DNA from 2 places in the Streptomyces sp. NPDC058000 genome. Region 1 is predicted to be linked to the other one. Evidence: predicted binding sites of a transcription regulator. Region 1 holds the regulator's gene; the other holds the start of a gene.
What was found. The regulator HspR, encoded in region 1, represses chaperone genes until heat shock. The targets are predictions, from matches to a motif close to TTGAGNNNNNNNNNCTCAA.
Positions count from the first base shown of each region.

Region 2: a site for HspR is predicted at 2,477-2,495, ahead of lon (endopeptidase La). Genes of this name have one in related genera too.

Region 1 covers NZ_JBHVQS010000096.1:4,384-8,535, reverse strand. The annotation lists gene ACFVT2_RS41560 (Uma2 family endonuclease) at 1-88, shown strand, start outside; gene ACFVT2_RS41555 (pyridoxamine 5'-phosphate oxidase family protein) at 131-535, shown strand; gene ACFVT2_RS41550 (hypothetical protein) at 1,046-1,450, shown strand; gene ACFVT2_RS41545 (heat shock protein transcriptional repressor HspR) at 1,529-1,984, opposite strand; gene dnaJ (molecular chaperone DnaJ) at 1,986-3,164, opposite strand; gene grpE (nucleotide exchange factor GrpE) at 3,210-3,896, opposite strand; gene dnaK (molecular chaperone DnaK) at 3,893-4,152, opposite strand, start outside.
Region 2 covers NZ_JBHVQS010000007.1:83,488-87,639, reverse strand. The annotation lists gene lon (endopeptidase La) at 13-2,454, opposite strand; gene ACFVT2_RS10280 (pentapeptide repeat-containing protein) at 2,612-3,475, opposite strand; gene ACFVT2_RS10275 (rhomboid-like protein) at 3,622-4,152, opposite strand, start outside.

The DNA.
Region 1 (4,152 bases):
CCTCACCACCCACACCGCCCCCTTCGGCGATCCCCTCCCCCTCCCCGCCCCCTTCTCCTTCGACCTGGAGACCACCGACTTCCTCTGATCCCCTGCCGGGCCCCGCACCGCGCCAACTACCCTGGCCCCCATGGCCCACGACCTGAGCGCGCTGTCCCCCGAGTACCTCGCCTTCTGGGGCGAGTACCAGATGCCGACCCTCACGACCCTGCGGGCCAACGGCACCCCGCACGTCGTCCCGGTCGGTGTCACCTATGACGCCGGGCAGCGGATCGCGCGGATCATCACCCGCAAGGACAGCACCAAGGTCAAGAACGTCCTCGCCGCCGGCGCCGACGGGGCGCGGGTGGCGGTGTGCCAGGTGGACCGCGGTCGCTGGGCGACCCTGGAGGGCGTCGCCCGGGTGCGGACGGACGCGGAGACGGTGGCCGACGCGGTGCGCCGGTACGCCGAGCGGTACGGCCGGACCCCGGAGCCCAACCCCGACCGCGTGATGATCGAGATCGCGGTGACGAAGGCCCTCGGCCGGGCCTGAGCGCCCGCCCCACCCCGCGACACCACACCCGCCTCACCAGCACCAGCACCGCCGCCGAATCGGCCGTCCACCGGCCCGCGTTCACTGCCGGCACGGCTACCGGCCACCCAGCCACCACACACAGGTCCGGACCTGGCCGAAACCGCATCCTCCAGATCCGTCATCCGGCGCCCACCTGGTACTCAAGAACGGCAGGAACCGAACACCTCCGCACATCGACGAGCGGCATCGGCCCTGTCCCAGGCAAAAGACGGCAGCTGGAGGCCGCATGGCGTCGGTATCGGGCAACACGACGACCGTTCCGCGCCGCCTACCCAGGAAACGGACGGCCCGACCCCGCCCCTCCGCCGAGAGCTGCCCCCGGTGCGGAGGCCAGTTGGCCGTGAATCAGGACGGCTGGAAGATCTGCCATGCCTGCGGATATGCCTCGCCGCCCGGCGCAGCCCCTCCTCCCCGGGCCCTTGGCGGGGGTATCGTCGCCCCCACAGTCGCCACGCCCCGGAGGGCACGATGAACTCGGTCCGAGTGACGGCGATCGCCTGCCTGATGCCGCTGTCCGAGCTGGACGAGGATCCGTTCCTGGTCGATGACCGCAGCCAGCACGCCATGTGCAAACAGTGGGCGGCAGCCCGTGACTACCGCCTGACCTGCCAGCTCAGCCTGCACCAGCTGCGCGCCGACCACAGCGCGCTGTGGCGCGACGTCGAAGAGGGCCTGGTCGACGTGTTCGTGACGCCCAACCGCCGGGCGCTGGAGTCCGCCATCGACGGCGCCGACGAGTTCACCGCACGGTGCGCGGCGGCGGGCGTCCGACTGGAGACCACCGACCTGGACGAACCGGTCTACACCCTGGCGATGAAGTCGCACGTGCACCGCCGGCTGTCGATGCCGACGGCCGGGTACAACGGCTGCTGACCGCACGGAGCCGACAACGACATGCGAAGGGCCGGGGTGGTGTGTCCACCCCGGCCCTTCATCGCGTCCGCTACGGCGTCATTCCGACGGCCGCTTGGGCCGCCAGACCACCAGCGCGCTGGTCTGCTGCACGTCCTGATACGGCACCAGGTCGCGGCGGTAGGAGGCGTGCACCGCCGCCTCCCGCTGCCGCATCGTGCTGGCCGCGCCCTCCAGGGCGCCCTGGAGTTCGGCGACCCGCTGCTGGAGGGCCGCGACCTGGTTCTCCAGCTCGATGATGCGCTTGATGCCGGCGAGGTTGATGCCCTCCTCCTGCGACAACTGCTGGACGGTGCGCAGCAGTTCAATGTCGCGGGCGGAGTAGCGGCGCCCCCGACCGGCCGTGCGGTCGGGAGAGACCAGGCCCAGGCGGTCGTACTGCCGCAGGGTCTGCGGGTGCAGGCCGGAGAGTTGGGCCGCGACGGAGATGACGTACACCGGCGATTCGTCGGTCAGTTCATAGGGGTTACGACGCTGCCCGCCCCGGCTGTCCATCTCATGCTCCCTTCGCGGCCTGGAACAGCTCCGTCCGCGGGTCCGGGCCCGCGGTCGCCTCGCGATAGGACTCCAGCGCTTCCTTCGCCTTGTCGCCGAGGTCCCCGGGAACGACCACCTCTATGGTGACCAGCAGGTCACCGCGGGTGCCGTCCTTGCGGGCCGCGCCCTTGCCGCGGGCCCGCATCGTGCGTCCGTTGGGGGTGCCGGCCGGCAGCTTCAGCGTGACCGGCGGGCCGCCCAACGTCGGCACCTTGATCTCACCGCCGAGCGCGGCCTCCGGGAAGGTGACCGGCACCGTGACGGTGAGGTTGTCGCCCTTGCGGCCGAAGACCGGGTGGTCGTCGACGTGGACGACCACGTACAGGTCGCCGGCCGGGCCGCCGTGCTCGCCCGGGGCGCCCTTGCCGCGCAGCCGGATGCGCTGCCCGTTCGAGACGCCGGCGGGGATGCGGACCTGCATCGTGCGGGCGCTGGACGCGCGCCCGCTGCCCTTGCAGACCTCGCAGGGCTCCTGGGCGATCAGGCCGCGGCCCTTGCAGTCGGCGCACGGGTCGGTGAGCGAGAAGCCACCGCCCGCGCCCCGGCTGACCTGGCCGGTGCCGACGCAGGTCGGGCAGACCCGAGGCGTACCGTTTTTGTCGCCGGTGCCGGAACACGCTTTGCAGGGCGCCTGGCTGGACATCCGCAGCGGGACCGTGGCCCCGTCGACCGCCTCGGTGAAGCTGAGCGTCACCTCGGACTCGATGTCCTGGCCGCGGCGCGGCTGCGTACGGGTGGTGGAGCCGCCGCGGTTGAAGAGGCCGCCGAAGACGTCCCCGATCCCGCCGCCGAAGCCACCGGACCCGCCGGAACCGCCCGCGCCCCCGGCGCCCCCGAAGAGGTCGCCGAGGTCGAAGTTGAAGCTTCCGCCCCCGCCGGGGCCGGGCCGGAAGCCGCCGTTGCCGAACAGCGCCCGTGCCTCGTCGTACTCCTTGCGACGCTTGGCGTCGCCGAGCACGTCGTTGGCCTCGGAGATCTCCTTGAAGCGCTCCTCGGCCTTGGCGTCGCCCTTGTTGGCGTCCGGGTGGAACTCGCGGGCGAGCTTGCGGTACGCCTTCTTGATCTCCGCCTCGGTGGCGTCCTTGGGGACGCCGAGGACCTTGTAATAGTCCTTCTCGACGAAGTCCTTGGTGCTCATCCTCGACGTCCCTCCTTCCGGGCGGTTCTCTCGTCGGCCCGTACGTCAGCCCTTGTCCGGGCCACCGCTCTCCTTGTCCGCAGCCTTGGCACCCTTGGCTCCCTTGCCGCCCTTGGCGCCCTTGGTCTCCTTCTCGGAGGCGGACTTGGCGTTCTGCGTGCCCGGCTGCGGCTCGGCGACCGCGACCCGCGCGGGGCGGATCGTGCGCTCACCGATGCGATACCCGGGCTGCAGGATGGCGACGCATGTCGTCTCCGTGACATCGGGCGCGTACGAGTGCATCAGCGCTTCATGGATCATCGGGTCGAAGGGCTCGCCCTCCTTGCCGAACTGCTGAAGACCGAGCTTGGCGGCCACGGTCTCCAGCGACTCGGCCACCGACTTGAAGCCGCCGACCAACTCGCCGTGCTCCCGGGCCCGACCGATGTCGTCGAGCACCGGAAGGAGATCGGACAGCAGGTTCGCCGCGGCGATCTCCTTGACCGTCACCCGGTCGCGCTCCACCCGGCGGCGGTAGTTCTGGTACTCCGCCTGGAGTCGCTGGAGGTCGGCGGTGCGCTCGTTGAGTGCGGTGCGCACCTGGTCCAACTGGGCCTGGAGCGCTACGTCCTGGACGTCCCCGGCCGGGGCCGAGCCCGCCTTGTCGGCGGACTCGGCCTGTGCCGCGTCTTCGGAAGCGGCATCGGAAGGGACGTCGGGCTTCTCGTCGAAGCCCGGGGTCTCCTCCGTCACGCCGCACCGTCCTTCTTCGGCTTCTCGTCGTCGACGATCTCGGCGTCGACGACGTCGTCCTCGGCCTTGGCCTGCTGGCCACCGGCGGCGGCACCCTCGGCACCGGCCGCACCCTGGGCCGCCTGGGCGTCGGCGTACATGGCCTGGCCCAGCTTCTGGGAGACGGCCGCGACCTTCTCGGAGGCGGTCTTGATCTCCGCGGTGTCCTCGCCCTTGAGCTTTTCCTTCAGCTCACCGACGGCGGACTCGACCTCGG
Region 2 (4,152 bases), on a different contig from region 1:
CCGTTCCGGGCGCTACGCCGCGACCAGGACCTCGGGCCGCTCCCCGTTCGCGGCCGGCGTCAGGGCGAGTTCCAGCACCTGCCGCACGTCCGCGACCGGGTGCACCGCAAGCGCTTCGAGGATCTCGGCCGGGACGTCGTCCAGGTCCGGTTCGTTGCGCTTGGGGATGATCACGGTGGTGATGCCGGCCCGGTGCGCCGCCAGCAGCTTCTGCTTGACGCCGCCGATCGGCAGCACCCGCCCGGTGAGCGAGACCTCACCGGTCATCGCGACGTCCGGACGGACCGGGCGGCCGGACAGCAGCGAGGCCAGCGCGGTGGTCATCGTGATGCCGGCGCTGGGGCCGTCCTTGGGGACGGCGCCGGCCGGGACGTGCAGATGGACCCCGCGCTCCTTGAGGTCGCCCACCGGCAGCTCCAGTTCGGCGCCGTGCGAGCGCAGGAAGGACAGCGCGATATGCGCCGACTCCTTCATCACGTCGCCCAGCTGACCGGTCAGCTGCAGACCGGAGGCGCCGGTCTCCGGATCGGCCAGCGACGCCTCCACGTAGAGCACGTCGCCGCCGGCACCGGTGACCGCGAGACCGGTGACCACACCGGGCACCGCGGTCCGCCGCCCGGCCGGGTCCTGGGCCGACTCCGGGGTGTGGTGCGGCCGCCCGAGGAGCGGGCGCAGCGCGTCCACCCCTACGGTGCAGGGCAGCTCCCGCTCGCCCAGCTCGTGCTGGGCGGCCACCTTGCGCAGCAGCCTGGCGACCGACCGCTCCAGATTCCGCACGCCCGCCTCGCGGGTGTACTCGCCGGCCAGCTTGCGCAGCGCGTCGTCCGCCACGGTCACCTCGCCCGGCGTGAGGCCGGCCCGCTCCAGTTGGCGCGGCACCAGGTGGTCGCGGGCGATGACGACCTTCTCGTCCTCGGTGTAGCCGTCCAGCCGGACCAGTTCCATCCGGTCCAGCAGCGGTTCGGGGATCGCCTCCAGGACGTTGGCGGTGGCCAGGAACACCACGTCGGACAGGTCCAGTTCGACCTCCAGGTAGTGGTCCCGGAAGGTGTGGTTCTGCGCCGGGTCCAGCACCTCCAGGAGGGCGGCGGCCGGGTCGCCCCGGTAGTCGGAGCCCACCTTGTCGATCTCGTCGAGGAGGACGACCGGGTTCATCGAGCCGGCCTCCTTGATGGCTCGCACGATCCGGCCGGGCAGCGCGCCGACGTACGTCCGCCGGTGGCCGCGGATCTCCGCCTCGTCCCGGACGCCGCCGAGGGCGACCCGGACGAACTTCCGCCCCATGGCCCGCGCGACGGATTCGCCGAGCGAGGTCTTGCCGACGCCCGGCGGCCCGACGAGCGCCAGTACGGCGCCGCCGCGGCGCCCGCCCACCAGGCCGAGCCCGCGCTCCGACCGCCGCTTGCGCACCGCCAGGTACTCGGTGATCCGCTCCTTGACGTCCTCCAGCCCGGCGTGGTCCGCGTCCAGGACCCGCTTGGCGCCCGCGATGTCGTAGGCGTCCTCGGTCCGTTCGTGCCACGGGAGTTCCAGGACGGTGTCCAGCCAGGTGCGGATCCAGGAGCCGTCGGGACTCTGGTCGCTGGCCCGCTCCAGCTTGTCGACCTCCTTGAGGGCGGCCGTGCGGACCTCCTCGGGCAGGTCGGCGGCCTCGACCCGGGCGCGGTAGTCGTCGCCCTCGTCCTCCGGGTCGCCGTTGAGCTGGGCCAGTTCCTTGCGGACCGCCTCCAGTTGCCGCCGCAGCAGGAATTCCCGCTGCTGTTTGTCGACGCCCTCCTGGACGTCCTTGGCGATGGACTCGGCGACGTCCTGCTCGGCCAGGTGGGAGCGGAGCACGTCGGTGGCGTACTTCAGCCGGGCGACCGGGTCGGTGGTCTCCAGCAGCTGGAGCTTCTGTTCGCTCGTCAGGAACGGCAGGTATCCGGCGTTGTCGGCGAGGGTGGGGACGTCGTCGATGCCGGTGACCCGGTCGACGACCTGCCAGGCGCCGCGCTTGCGCAGCCAGCTGGTGGCCAGCGCCTTGTACTCCGTGACGAGTTCGCCGACCGCGCCGGGGAGGGCGTCCGGCGCCGTCTCCTCGACGGGGGTGCCCTCGACCCAGAGCGCGGCGCCCGGGCCGGTGGTGCCGGAGCCGATCCGCACCCGGCCCAGGCCCCGGATCAGGGCCCCGGGGTCACCGTCGGACAGCCGTCCGACCTGCTCGATCCGCCCGAGCGTGCCGATCGCCGCGTACGTCCCGTCGATCCGCGGCACCAGCAGCACTCTGGGCTTGCTGCCCGACGGGCCTGACGAGGCGGCGGCCTGGGCGGCCTCCACTGCGGCTCGCACCTCGGCGTCGGACAGGTCCAGGGGCACCACCATGCCGGGCAGGACGACCTCGTCGTCGAGGGGCAGCACGGGCAGGGTAAGCCTGGTGGGCTCAGTGGGCGCCGTGGACGCCGAATCAGCAGTCATGATCTCCCCTTCGGCAAGCAAGTTGAGCTTTACCCACTCAATGCCGAGCGGCCTGCCGTTGTTCCCCGCCGCATGTTCGCTGTGAGCGATCAGCTCCGGGCAACTCGGTTACGGGGCAGGGGGCGTGGGCCCCCACCGGAAGGGGAGGGATTCGGCGCTACCAGTGGGCGGGGCGGCGCAGCCCGCGCGGCAGCCGGGTGGTCGCGTCGCCCCGGGCCGCGTTCACCTGGGCCTGTGTCAGGAAGACGCTGCCGGTGAGGTCGGCGCCGCGCAGATCGGCATCCCGGAGGTCGGCGCCGATCATGTCCGCGGACCGGAGGTCGGCACCCCGGAGGTCGGCCGCGATGAGGTACGCCCCGCGCAGGTTGGCGCCCCGGAGGTCGGCGCCCTTGAGCCGCGCCCCCATCAGGTCCGCGCCCCGCCGCTCCTTCTTACGGCCCGGGACCTTCGCCCGGACCAGCTCACTGACCCGCAGCAGCAGGACGTTGACCACACCGCGGTGGGCGGCCACGTCCAGCCCGGCCAGCTCCTCGGCGGTGCCCGCCGTCAGCCGCTCGGTCTCCTCCAGGGCGGCCCGTAGCTCCTCGCGCACCGGGCGGCACTCCGGGAGCGCCACCGCCTCCGTCAGGTACCAGAGCAGTTCGTGCAGCTGGCGCATCACGGCGAACGCGTCGAACATCGGCCGGGCGGTCTCCGGCGCGGTCCGCCAGTCCTTCCCCTCGAAGGTGACCTGGGAGATCTTCTGGCCGGCGCCGAAGCACTCGAAGACCGTGCAGCCGGAGAAGCCGCGCTGCCGCAGGTCGCGGTGGACGCCGCAGCGGAAGTCGGTCCGGAGGTTCGGGCAGGGCCGGCCGGCCTCCTTGTCGAGGGCGAAGTCCGCCGAGCGCGCGAACGGCAGCGCCACACAGCACAGGCCGAAGCAGTTGCCGCAGTCGGAGAGCAGCGGGAGCCGGGCCTCGTCCGGGGCCTGCGGCGGGGCGGACGTGCGGTCCTGGGCGGGGCGGCGGCGCTCGTGCGACACGGTTCTTCTCTGCTCCTGCGGCCGGCGGACGCCCTCCGTCACAGCGCCCGCGAAGGACCCCATTCTCCGTGATGTGCTCCGCGGCGTGCTCCGCGACCGCCGCTGCTGGCGTGTCCGGCGGGCCGTGCGCGCGGGCGGTGTCGGGGTCAGGACGCCCGGGTGGCCCGCAGCGCCGGGTGCCCCAGGTCGCCCAGCAGCGGGGCGGGCCCGGAGCGCTGCGCCCGCCAGTACCGGAGCAGCGGCCAGGCGGCGACGCCCAGGCCGAGCGAGAGCAGATGACCCCAGTCGGTCATCGGGTCGACGTAGGCGAGCAGGCCGGACACCGCCTGGTAGCCGGCGCCGACCAGCAGCGGCCAGCGCACCCAGGCGGGCAGCAGTCCGGCGAGCGCCCCGACGCAGGTCATCACGCCGAAGCTGATGCCGTAGTCGAGGCGGTGCAACGAGCTGTCCGGCAGTCCCCCGGCGGCGACCGAGAAGCCGACCGGCATCTCGGTGGCGAGGGTGGCCAGCGCGTGCCCGCCGAAGAACACCGCCGCGGTGCGCACCCCGCCGATCCGCCGCTCCAGGGCGGTCAGGACGAAGAGGAAGGCGACGGCGTACCCCGAGAGCAGCCCGCCGGCGATCCACAGGGCACTGGCGACCAGCACCAGCAGCGGCGCCTGGGCGAGGTGGACCAC